DNA from 2 places in the Priestia sp. FSL W8-0524 genome. Region 2 is predicted to be linked to the other one. Evidence: riboswitches for the same ligand, from Rfam matches in the RefSeq annotation. Region 2 holds a riboswitch; the other holds the start of a gene.
What was found. A riboswitch is a leader RNA that binds a small molecule or an ion and turns the genes downstream of it on or off. The one in region 2 is predicted to bind ZMP and ZTP.

Region 1: another riboswitch for ZMP and ZTP. It lies ahead of NST66_RS02605 (APC family permease); the one in region 2 lies ahead of NST66_RS10640 (phosphoglycerate dehydrogenase).

The regions. Positions count from the first base shown of each region.
Region 1 covers NZ_JBBOUG010000001.1:509,434-516,068, forward strand. The annotation lists gene NST66_RS02585 (alanine/glycine:cation symporter family protein) at 1-1,284, shown strand, start outside; gene NST66_RS02590 (sodium:solute symporter family protein) at 1,315-2,814, opposite strand; gene NST66_RS02595 (DUF3311 domain-containing protein) at 2,814-3,017, opposite strand; gene NST66_RS02600 (cupin domain-containing protein) at 3,373-3,972, opposite strand; ZMP/ZTP riboswitch at 4,359-4,437, shown strand; gene NST66_RS02605 (APC family permease) at 4,494-6,089, shown strand; gene NST66_RS02610 (DUF5105 domain-containing protein) at 6,269-6,635, shown strand, end outside.
Region 2 covers NZ_JBBOUG010000001.1:2,119,872-2,126,506, forward strand. The annotation lists gene NST66_RS10615 (group I truncated hemoglobin) at 1-289, shown strand, start outside; gene hpaB (4-hydroxyphenylacetate 3-monooxygenase, oxygenase component) at 432-1,868, shown strand; gene NST66_RS10625 (DUF817 domain-containing protein) at 2,017-2,823, shown strand; gene NST66_RS10630 (tubby C-terminal domain-like protein) at 2,884-3,444, shown strand; gene htpG (molecular chaperone HtpG) at 3,475-5,352, opposite strand; ZMP/ZTP riboswitch at 5,563-5,641, shown strand; gene NST66_RS10640 (phosphoglycerate dehydrogenase) at 5,810-6,635, shown strand, end outside.

The DNA of each region.
Region 1 (6,635 bases), 1.6 Mb from region 2:
GTTTTGAAAGAAGGACGAGCGGCTAAAGATGGGGGAGTCTCCCCGTTTCAAGCTTTCTGCATAAGCATGGCAGCTCGAGTAGGAACAGGAAATATTACCGGTATAGCGATTGCTATTGCTCTTGGTGGCCCGGGTGCTGTATTTTGGATGTGGATTATTGCCATTATCGGTTCAGTATCAAGTTTTGTAGAAAGTACACTCGCTCAAATCTATAAGGTAAAAGGGTCAAACGGATTTCGAGGAGGACCCGCTTACTATATGGAAAAAGGGTTAAATAAAAGATGGATGGGCGGGCTATTTGCTGTACTCATTACACTGTCATTTGGCCTGGTGTTTAACGCTGTGCAATCTAATACGATTACGCTGGCATTTGAGAACTCTTTCGGAACGAGCCGCTTATTGATTGGGATTATTATGACAGTTATATTTGCGATAATTATTTTTGGCGGGATCAAACGCATCGCTAAGATATCGGAATACATCGTTGTCGTATTAGCCGTTTTATACATTGGAATGGCTCTGTTCATCATCTTTAAAAATATTGATCAAATGCCTGCCGTTCTATCTCTAATTGTGAAAAATGCATTTGGATTTGAACAGGCGCTTGGGGGATCAATTGGTGCAACGTTAATCAACGGAGTAAAGCGCGGACTGTTTTCCAATGAAGCAGGGATGGGAAGTGCTCCCAACGCGGCGGCAACTGCAGTGACGAGTCACCCAGTTAAACAAGGTCTTATCCAAGCATTTGGTGTCTTGACGGACACACTTGTGATTTGTACAAGCACAGCATTTATCGTTCTCTTATCCCCCGCCTATAAGCAGGGACTAAGCGGCATTGAATTAACACAAGCTTCTCTTAGTACACATATCGGTTCTTGGGCATCAGGATTTTTAGCTATCATGGTATTTCTATTTGCTTTTAGTACGTTAATTGGCAATTATTATTATGGAGAAACGAATATTGAATTTTTAAATTCAAATAAGATGTGGCTTTGGTCTTATCGTGTAGGTGTTTTAGCGATGGTTATTTTTGGATCGGTCGCTCAGCTTCAGCTTGTATGGAATTTGGCAGACTTATTTATGGGGATGATGGTAGTGGTGAACTTAATTGCTATTTTTCTATTATCGAAAGTGGCGTTTTCTGCCTTGCATGACTATACTCAGCAGAAAAAGGCAGGAAAAAATCCAGTCTTTTATAAAGATGCGTTAGAAAACAATCAAAATATTGAATGTTGGGAAAGAGAATCGACTTCCTCCCCTTCTGAAAAAGAGAATATTATCTAAAAAAAGTTCAGCCAGTTGGCTGAACTTTTTTTATGCGTTTTTCTTTAATTCAGTTTGCGTAGTGCCTTGAGAAAATAATGTTTCTTTCACGCCATTTGTTGCTGCTTTGGTTTTTGCAGCAAAGATTGGATTTAAAATAAAAACTACGAGTAGGTTAGATAATAATCCCCAGAACCCTTCATAAAGGCCAAATGAATTTCCTGTGGCATGAACGGTAAACGTTACAACCAGCCCTACTACTAATCCAGCAATCGTACTTTCTTTCGATTGATTTCTCCAAAACAGGCTGATAACAATAGCCGGGAAGATTTGTACCATGCCGGATACCCCTAGTAACTGTAGGGAAACAAGTGCTTGTGGGAATAATAAACCGAATAAAAGTGCCAGTCCAATAACAACAAAAACCATAGAACGAGTAACCATTGTTAATGTTTTACCCTGTACATTTGGATTAATTAAATCTCTAAATATATTATTTGCAAATAAGTTAGACGCTCCGATCGCCATGATAGAACATGGAATTAATGAAGCAAGAGCAATCGTTGCATAAGCTAACCCTTGGCCAATGCCACCATATGAATATTGAATCAAGGTTAATAATGCTAATCTAGGATCCGTTGTATCTTGAGGTAATACTTGATAAGCAATAAACCCTAAGAAGATCACTAGAATTAAAACAATATTGTAAAGAGGTAAGAAGACAGCATTTTTACGAAGCGAATCTGCACTTTTAGCAGTGAAAACACCTGTAGCAGCGTGGGCCCACATGAATAAAGCTAAAGCAGATACGAGTGATGCTGTAATAAACCATGGAATGCCCTTAGGTCCTTGTGTTGGGATCGTTAATAGCTGAGGTGCATCCTTTGCAACATTGTCAATCATGTTGCCCCAACTTCCAAAATGCATAATTGGCAGAGAAACAACCATAAATAACATAATCGCCCATACTAAAATATCTTTAATAATTGCCGTATAAGTGGGACCTTTAATTCCGCTGAAAAAAGTATAAAGAGCCACAAGAAAGAATGAAAGAATAACGACAGCTTTTACATTAATGTAGCCAGTTCCTGCAACGCGAAGAGTATCTTGAATACCGCTAAGCTGAAGATCGATATATGGAATAAGCATCAATACACCTACTATGGCAATTAAAGAGGAGAGAAATTTACTGCTAAAACGTTCTCTAGCATAATCAGCAAGTGTAGTAAGTTTGTGCTTTTTAGCAACAGTCCAAAGTTTTGGAAGAAAAAAGTATGAAATTAAAAAGGCTAAAACAGAGTAAGGAATGGCAAAAAATGCGATGCTTCCTCCTTGATAAGCTGTACTTGTAAGACCTAGGAATGTATAAGCAGTATATAAATCTGCTCCTACTAAAAGCCAGACGAGCAGGCTTCCAAAACGTCTTCCCCCTACAGCCCACTCTTCAACGGAGCTTCTAGATGATTTGTCACGTCCTGCTATAAAGCCAATGGCGATAACGACAAGAACAATTGCTGATGTGATTAAAAGTGCGGTTAAATTTCCTTGCATTATTCAATGTCCCCCCAAGATTTTTGTAAACGATAAATGATAAATGTACACACAGGCGTTAAGAAGACCCATAAAAATAACCATAAATGCAAAATAGGTAATCCAAAAATAATTGGATGAATGTTATTTACAAAAGGTAAAAAAGCGAATTGAGCAATAAACGGAATGATGAATAAAATAAATATTATGAATTTTCTGTTCAATTTTTACTCCTCCTCTAAAATTTATCTAACAATGTTCACTATGATAGCAAGTCTGACATAGTAAAGCAATAAGTTTTTTGAAAATTTCGTTATAAATTACGAAAATTTTTTTAGAAAAACAAAAAAAGGGTATGAGAAGAAGATATTTGAAATGATTAGGGAAGAAAAAGCAGGGGAGAACTTAAGCGCAGTTGCCTTTGAAACAAAAAAAGAACGGAAAAGAAGAAAGGTAGTTTTCTCGATGAGATAAAGTATATTGCTATTGCATTAAAGAAAAAGAATTTGTATGTTCAAATATAGATTTATGGAAGCTATAAAAACGAGCAAATAAAAAAACTAGACAATAAGTGCTTGTCTAGTTCCACCACTCTGTCAATGGTCCTTTGTCGCCATAAACAGGATCTGTTGTAGGAATAGGTACTTGTGCAATTTCATCAAATACGTGAGGGCGATCCGTTTGTTTTCCTGTTCGTAAGTTGTAATCCATGCCCTCTGGATAAGCTCCAACCACTTTAAAATCAGCAGTTGACTGCAGACGCATATGTCCTGTACCTGCAGGGAGTACGAGTACATCCCCAGCATGCACCACGATATTTTCTCCCATATGTCCACCTAGTTTTAAGCGTGCAGATCCGCTAATTACACCTAGTGCTTCATGAGAATTGCTGTGGTAATGGTGAAAATCATATATGCCGCCTACCCAGCTGTTTTTCCAGTTGTGAGAATTAAAAATGCTCTCTACTTTCTCTTTCTTACTAATAAATACGTGTTCATACAACAAAACTGGAAGACGAGGGTGATTTGGAATGGTTCCGTCGTCATCAAAATAAAGAACTTTTACATTTGCATAATTCATAAGCATCCCTCTAACAATCTTTTTTCGTAATTTTCCCTGTTTTTTGCTTGCGTAAACAGAGAAGTTTGCTCGAAGTACTTCATTCGTTGCGAAGTGCATGATATGTAGGTGTTAACGTTTTCCCAAAAGATGTCTCCCACTTCAAGCGTAGCTAAGTGGTGGGCAGTTTACTTTAGTATCTTTTCTTCATATTGTATATAAGTAAAGGGGCTAGTGCAAGAATTCTATGGATATATAGATGTTAATTCGTATTTTGTAAATGAATAATATATATTAATATAATTTTTAGAAGATGATATGATCGTGAAGTAAAAGAATCAAATAATAAGCAAGGTTAGAGTTTTAATTGTTTTTTGTAATTAGGAAGAGATTTTAAGAAGATTTATTCGGAATTTTACGAATAATTCATTACTTTTGTAAAAGTAATGTAAACATTTTTGTGTATTGAGTAATAGTAATGAATGTTATATACTGATAAAAAATATATTCCTATATGTGACTGGCGCAACATGGATGACCATGGGGGAGCATATAGCGTATAAGCCGCGCGCCTGGGCAAACACTTGAGAAAATTTCGCAAGTGTTTTTTTTATTTTCCTAGGGAAGAGGAGTAGATTTGGATGAGCAATATGCAAAGGAAGATGGGAACATTTGCTTTAACCATGACAGGTATAGGTTCGATTATCGGTTCAGGATGGCTGTTTGGAGCATGGAAAGCAGCTCAAATTGCAGGACCAGCGGCTATTTTTTCATGGGTTATTGGAATGGTAGTTATTTTGACCATTGCCCTATCGTACGCTGAACTGGGCGCGATGTTTCCGCAAGCAGGGGGGATGGTTAAATATCCTCAGTATTCACACGGATCATTTATTGGATTTTTGGCTGCTTGGGCTAACTGGATTTCAATCGCTTCAACGATAACAGTGGAGGCTATTGCATCTGTGCAATATATGAGTACTTGGCCGTGGAAATGGGCTCGCTGGACTCATGAATTAGTAGACAATGGCATTTTAACGTCCAAGGGGTTGGCAGTTGCGTCTCTGTTATTATTCATTTACTTTTTTGTGAACTATTGGACGGTAAATCTCTTTGCTAAAGCAAACTCATTTATTACGATTGTTAAATTAATTATTCCTGGTTTAACGGCAGGGGCTTTATTTTTTGCTGGTTTTCATAGCGGGAACTTTTCAAGTGAGCATGGGGTAGCACCTTACGGATGGGCGAGTGTTTTAACGGCAGTGGCAACATCAGGTATCGTGTTTGCATTTAACGGGTTTCAAAGTCCTGTAAATATGGCAGGAGAAGCAAAGTCACCTAATAAATCGATTCCGGTAGCTGTAATTGGTTCAATTTTTATTGCTGGAATTGTATACATTATATTACAAATTGTTTTTATCGGAGCAGTAAGTCCGTCATCAATTGCGAATGGATGGAATCATTTGAATTTTAATTCTCCTTTTGCTGATTTAGCGATTGCGCTTGGAATTAACTGGCTAACAATTGTGTTATACGCAGATGCATTTGTTTCTCCTTCCGGCACAGGTGCTACATATACGGCAACGACTTCTAGAATGTTATACGGGATGCAGCAAAATGGATATTTGCCAAAGATATTTGGTACTCTTCATCCACTTTACAATGTCCCGCGCCCAGCTATGTGGCTAAATTTAGCAGCCTGCTTTTTGTTTCTCTTTTTATTTAGAGGATGGGGTGTCTTAGCAGAAGTGATCTCAGTAGCGACGCTTATCTCCTATATTATGGGCCCTGTAGCGCTTATAACATTAAGAAAAACGGCTTCACACTTTTACCGTCCATTTTATTTAAAAGGGGCATCAGTTATTGCGCCATGCAGCTTCGTTTTTGCTTCTTTGACGCTTTACTGGGCAAGGTGGCCACTTACAGGTGAAGTGATTTTTATTATGGCAATTGGCCTGCCAGTTTATTTTTATTACCAAGCGAAAAATAAATGGGTGGGCTTTAAAAAAGAATTTTTAACCGGGGCTTGGATGCTTATCTATTTAGCGTGCATGATTTTTATTTCCTACATAGGAAGCGAAAAATTCGGAGGCAAAAATATTTTACCTTTCGGATGGGATATGCTAGTGATTGCTTGCGTATCATTAGCCTTTTATTACTGGGGAATTAAAAGTGGCAAATCTAACCGATATATGAAAGAAGCTGAACAAATCAATCAAGAAAATTTTAAATCTAAATAAAAAACACGAGCCGGTGCTCGTGTTTTTATTTAGATGAATGGAGAATTTAGACTTAGTTTTTATCAAAATATTGTAAAAAACATAGATTTTAAGGTTTAAGGATTTACACAGAGGGAACCTTTATTTGGGATAAAGTTCTAAAAAAACAAAATAAAGGGGATTGGGCAGCTGTGAAAAAAATGAATGTTTTGGCTTTGGTTTTTGTACTTATGCTAGTATTAGCGGCTTGTAACAGTTCTAAGGAAACGGGAGGATCCACTTCGGCTAAAAATAAGGCGATTGAAGCATCTATTGACAGCGCTTCTTATATTTTAGTAGATAGTGATGAAGGAGCTACAAGTGAAGAAAAGGGGCTGTTGAAAGTTGATTTAAAAGTGAAAAATGTATCCAAAAACAGTATATCTTTATCGGATTACGACGGTGTGTATTTATATGAAGGAGATGAACAATTATCTCCAAAAACGGGAGTGAACAGTAGGGAACTTGGACTAGAAAGCAGTTCATCTGACAAGATTGGCGCTGGGAAGCAAAAAAAATTAATGTTCG
Region 2 (6,635 bases):
GCTTGTTTTAAAAGACGAAACAGTTAGTCATTTTTTCGAGCACACGGATATGGATAAACAACGTCGACATCAAGCCAAGTTTATAAGCTTTGCCTTAGGTGGACCGAATCAATATTCAGGAAAGTCGATGGCCAAAGCGCATGCAAATATGAATATTCAGCCCGAACATTTTAATGCAATTGCTAAGCATCTTCACGATGCACTTGCGCACTTTAATGTTGAAGAGCCTGATATTGACCAAGCATTAAGCAAAGTTGAATCCCTAAGAAATGATATTCAATATAAATAAATCATAAAAAAAAGAAGGTTATTGTGACCTTCTTTTTTTTATGCGCAAAGCTGTGATGTATGAAGGAAACATGGAAAAGACATCGTAATATGATAAAAATGCAATAGGTGAAAATATTTATTGAAAGTCTGGGAGTGGGAGTATGTCAGCAATTAATGGGAAGCAATACGTAGAGAGAATCAATCAATTAAAAGCAAATGTATGGGTTGATGGCAAGCTCGTAACAGGCAATATATCAGAACATCCGGCTTTTAAAGGAGCCATTAATAGTCAAGCTAAACTTTATGATCTTCAGCATGATAAAAAAATTAAAGATATCATGACATACCAATCTCCGGATTCCGAGGATTTTTTTGGTACATCTTATTTACAGCCTACAACAAAAGAAGAGTTAAAAAAGAGACGAGAGATGACTCAGCAGTGGGCTCGCTTAACTCACGGTATGATGGGGAGAAGTCCAGATTATATGAATACTGTATTGATGGCTTTTGCATCCTCTGCAGAACTCCTGAGAGGAGAAGAAAATTGCTTTCCTGAAAACATCATTTCTTATTATGAATATGTGAGAGAGCACGATTTATCGCTCACTCATACATTCATCGATCCTCAAGTCAATCGAATCCAATTTTATTACGAGCAAAACGATGAACCGATAGCAGCAAAAATAGTTGATAAAAGCAATGAGGGAATCGTTATCCAAGGTGCGAAACTGCTTGCTACACAGGGTGGCATGACGGATGAGCTGCTCGTACTGTCTTCAGCAGGCATTCAAGGAAAAGAAAAAGGGTTTGCTTTTTCAATTCCAAGTAATACAGAAGGAGTTAAATTTATTTGTAGAGAATCGTTTGCAGGAACAGATTCAACGTTTGATTATCCATTAAGTTCTAGATTTGAAGAAATGGATACCATTGTTGTCTTTGAACGTGTATTAGTACCGTGGGACCGCGTGTTTTTTTATGAAAATGTAGATGTATCCAATGCATTCCTTGGCTCTAGTTCCTTCTCGGCTTTTGCTCTGCATCAAGTAACTTCAAGGAGAATTGTCAAAACAGAGTTTGTATTAGGGATTGTACAATCTCTGATTGAAACCATTAACATTGCGGACTATCCGCATGTGCGAGAAAAAGCAACGGAGCTTATTATTGCGCTAGAAACGATGAAAGCTCTCGTAATGAAAGCAGAAGAAGAAGCGGAGATTGATCCATGGGGATACATGCGTCCGAATGAAACTACACTTCGTATTGCCGCAAATATATTTTCAAAAACATATCCTACCTTTACAGAGATTATTCAGCTTTTAGGTGCAAGCGGACTAATGGCAATACCAACCGAAAATACGTGCCGCTCATTGGTTAAAGAAGATATTACACGTTATTTGCAAGCTAAATCGAGAGAGGCAGAAGATCGAATTAAGCTTTTTCGGCTAGCATGGGACTTAACTATGAGTCCGTTTGGCACAAGGGAAACACTGTATGAACGTTTTTTCTTTGGGGAGCCTGTACAGTTAACCAGTTATCTGTACTTATCTTACGATAAAGAGCGCTATGTACAGAGAATAACCGATTTTTTGAAAAGTTAACGGAGAAAACGAATCTCCGCTGGATATGATAGTTTAGTTGCAAAAACAGCGGAGATGCTTATTGAATAAATTTGAAAAATCTGCAATAATTTTCAGGGAATCATTTCCGTGAACACACTAAAGAATACTATAAAGATAGGATGTTACAATGAAGCAATTAATCTATTTTGGTTTAGAACAAGCAAAATCCTGCGTTTTTCCTGTTATTATTTTTCTGACATTGGCTATGACAAAAATAATTGAAGTACCGTTTATTTCTAGATATGACCTTATTTTATTAGCCTGTCTAGGAACTCAAGTTTTAATGGTGATGTTTAAACGGGAAACGCTTGATGAAGTAAAAGTCATTGCAGTATTTCATTTAATTGGACTAACGTTAGAACTCTATAAAGTTCATATGGGCTCATGGAGCTATCCAGAAAAAGCTTTCACTAAAGTCTGGGGAGTTCCCCTGTACAGCGGATTTATGTATGCTAGTGTAGCCAGCTACATGTGCCAAGTGTGGAGAAGGCTTGAATTAAAGCTTACGAATTGGCCTTCTACGTGGATTGTCATTATACTAAGTATGGCTATTTACCTTAATTTTTTCACGCATCATTTTATTTACGACTTCCGCTGGTTTTTAAAACTTTTTACTTTACTTATTTTTTATCGAACTTTTGTATATTTTACGGTTAACAAACGTACATATCGCATGCCTTTAGTATTGTCTTTTGTACTGATTGGCTTTTTCATTTGGATCGCTGAAAATATCGCAACATTTTTCGGAGCATGGCAGTATCCAGATCAACAGCAGCAGTGGACAATGGTTCATATAAGTAAAATTAGCTCTTGGCTTCTTCTTGTGATTGTTAGTTTCTTGATTGTTGCTTTACTAAAGCATTTAAAAGAAAATCAAAGCCAATTTAAACAAAGTAAGAAATCAAAAGAAACAAACGAACTATATGAAAGATAGAAACATAACTATGTACATGCTGTTAATATAATATAAGGTACAGAATCTTTGGAGGCCTATATGCAAGAATATATTTTTTATCTTCCCTATTTTAAATCAGCGGGAAAGACCGTAGCAGTTACAAATGAAAATGGAGAAAATGTCGGACAGCTTAAGAGAGTGCATAAAAACATGTGGACTAAAAGTATTGATTTTTTAACTCGTGATGGACTTCCAGTGTTAGATTCTATTTCTTGGTTTCCTATCTTTTCCTGCGGCTTAAAGGTACATGTACAAGTTCAATGGGAAGGAAGAACGGTGTTTATTGATCACGTGAAAAAACACCGGTGGGTGATAAAAGAAAATGGAAAAACAGTGGGGGATCTATTAGGTAAGGGAATAATTAAAAACGAAGGAGCACAAGAAATTAGATGGGGAAATAACGTCTACATGTTAAGTAGTCATGAAGCTGTAGAGGAAGCATGTATTTTTAATCAAAAAAGAGAAAAAGTCGCGGAGTTTAAATCAGACCTTTTTCATTTTAAACAAGGAAAACACTCAATAAGAGTAACAGAAGAACTGCCCGTACCCATTTTTATCGCTTCTTACTATATAACTACTTTTATTATGCCATACATATAATCAGGCGCAGAATGATTCTGCGCCTGATTTTTATATCATAATTTTACAAATATCATTTGTGAATTCAACGGGATCACTAATAGATAAGCCTTCAATTAAAAGAGCTTGGTTATATAATAAATTTGTATAAAGGTCTAATTTCTCTTTGTCATTTTCAAATGCATCTTTTAAAGAAGCGAATACATCATGATTTACGTTAATTTCTAACACTTTTTCTGCTTTTACATGCTGATTGTCAGGCATAGCACTTAAAATTTTCTCCATTTCAATCGTTACTTCACCATCAGCTGATAAGCAAACGGGGTGTGTTTTTAAACGTTTAGACGCGCGCACATCTCCTACTTTTCCCGCCAAAGCTTTTTTCATATAGTCAAATAGCTCTTTATTTTCTTTTTCCTCAGACTCATTGAGCTGTTCTTCTTCTGCTTCAATCCCTAAGTCACTGCTCGAAACAGATTTAAATTCTTTTTCTTCGTACGTCATTAACATTTTAATCGCAAATTCATCGATATCTTCTGTAAAATACAGAATTTCGTATCCTTTATCTGCAACCAATTCTGCTTGAGGAAGCTTTTCAATTCGGTCGTATGATTCGCCTGATGCATAATAGATATACTTTTGATCCTCAGGCATGCGCGATACATACTCGTTTAGTGTTACGAGCTTTTTCTCTGTAGAAGAATAGAATAAAAGCAGGTCTTTTAATACATCTTTGTTGCTGCCAAAGTCACTGTAAACGCCGTATTTTAGCTGGCGGCCAAATGATTCATAAAACTTCTCGTACTTTTCACGTTCGTTTTTAAGCAAGCTTTTTAATTCGTTTTTGATTTTCTTGCCGATGTTTTTGGCAATCAGCTGAAGCTGGCGGTCTTGCTGCAAAATTTCACGTGAAATATTAAGAGATAAATCTTCAGAATCTACCATACCTTTTACAAAGCTAAAGTAGTCTGGAAGAAGATCTGCACATTTATTCATAATTAAGACTCCGTTTGAATACAGTTCAAGCCCTTTTTCAAATTCTTTTGAGTAGTAATCAAACGGACTATTTTCTGGAATAAATAAAATAGCATTGTAGCGAATCGTTCCATCCACATTAATATGAAGGTGAGTGAGCGGTTTATCAAATCCGTAGCGCTTTTCTGAATAAAACTGCTCATAGTCTTCTGAAGTCAATTCATTTTTATTTTTCTTCCAGATCGGTACCATACTGTTGATAACTTGTTCTTCTGTACAATCTTCTAGCTCGTTATCAGAACCTTCTTTAGGCCGTTTTTCCGTTATGTCCATTTTAATCGGGTAGCGGATAAAGTCTGAATACTTTTTAATGATCTCTTTTAAACGATACTCTTCTAGATACTCATCATACGTTTCATCTTCTGTATTTTCTTTAATTTTCAAAATGATTTGAGTCCCAACCGTTTCTTTGTCGCAAGGTTCGATTGTATAACCATCAGCACCAGTAGATTCCCATTTATAGGCTTCATCGCTGCCTAACGCTTTACTAATCACCGTTACGACATCTGCCACCATAAACGCTGCGTAAAACCCAACGCCGAATTGGCCGATAATCGTGTGCCCATCCTTTGTTTCATTTTCGTTTTTAAATGCAAGAGAACCGCTTCTCGCAATCGTGCCCAAGCTGCTTTCAAGCTCTTCTTGCGTCATGCCAATTCCAGTATCTGTAATGGTTAAGGTACGGTTAGTTTTATCGGGTGTTACTTTTATGTAATAGCTTTCTTTGTTAAAACGCAAGGAGTCATCTGTTAAAGCTTTGTAATAAATTTTATCGATTGCATCGCTTGAATTTGATAGAAGTTCTCTCAAAAATACTTCTTTTTGAGAATAGATGGAATTAATCATCATCTCTAATAATCGCTTTGATTCGGCTTTAAATTCTTTTTTTGACATAAGAAGTTCTCCTTTCCAAATAGGGCTTACAAAATAATTAGCACTTGAATAGATAGAGTGCTAATCACTCTTTTTATTTAACATGTATTAGGGTATTTGTCAATATATTAGGAGATTCACCAAAGAGATTAAAAATTAGACTGAAAAAAGCAAACTTTTAAAAAAAGGTTGAACGTTCTGAAAGAGTTTGCTAGAATATACTTAATTTCAAAGACTATATGTGACTGGCGAAACGCGGATAACCGTGAGGAAGCATATAGTGACGTAGCCGTTCGCCTGGGCAGAGGTAAGGGATTAATACATATCTCTTACCTCTTTCTGTTTAGGGGGAGAGGATATAGAAGTTATCAGACATGTAGGCTAAAAAACCAGACTTTTAAAAAAATTAAAAATGAAGTTCCTTTATCCAAAGGTAAAAACATGTAAAACTACGATGATAATCAGAGGAGAGTACAAAATGAGCACATTAACATTAGAAAAAGTACAAACAATCAAAACATTAAACAACATTGCACAAAAAGGTCTAAATGTTTTTAATCAAGAAGGTTATCAAATTGACAACGACAGCGAAAATCCAGATGCGATTGTCGTGCGTAGCTTTAACATGCACAGCATGGCATTTGACCAAAATTTAAAAGCTATTGCACGAGCTGGAGCAGGGGTTAACAATATACCGGTGGACGCTTGCACGGAGCAAGGTATCGTTGTATTTAATACGCCAGGAGCTAATGCAAACGCAGTAAAAGAAATGGTTTTAACTACAATTATGGCTTCTTCTCGTAACTTATTTGCTGGAGTTGAATGGACAAAAGGATTAGACGGCCAAGGTGATCAAATTCCTAAGTTAGTTGAAGCAGGTAAAAAACAGTTTGTTGGAAAAGAAATCAAAGGTAAAACATTAGGCGTTATTGGTTTAGGTGCAATTGGTGCTCTTGTAGCAAACGACGCGCTTGATTTAGATATGGACGTAATTGGTTTTGATCCATTCATTTCTGTTAATACAGCTTGGAATTTGTCTCGCAACGTACAGCGTGCAATGTCTCTAGAAGAACTATTTGCAGCATCTGACTATATTACGGTTCACGTTCCATTAACGGACGATACAAAAGGTGTTTTCAATAAAGAGACGTTTAGCATCATGAAACCAGATGTTCATATTTTGAACTTCTCACGCGGTGAGCTTGTAAACGAAGAAGATATGAAAGCTGCTCTTGAAAGTGGAAAAGTTGGTCGATATATTACAGATTTTCCAAATCAAAATGTCTTGAACATGAAAAATGTTG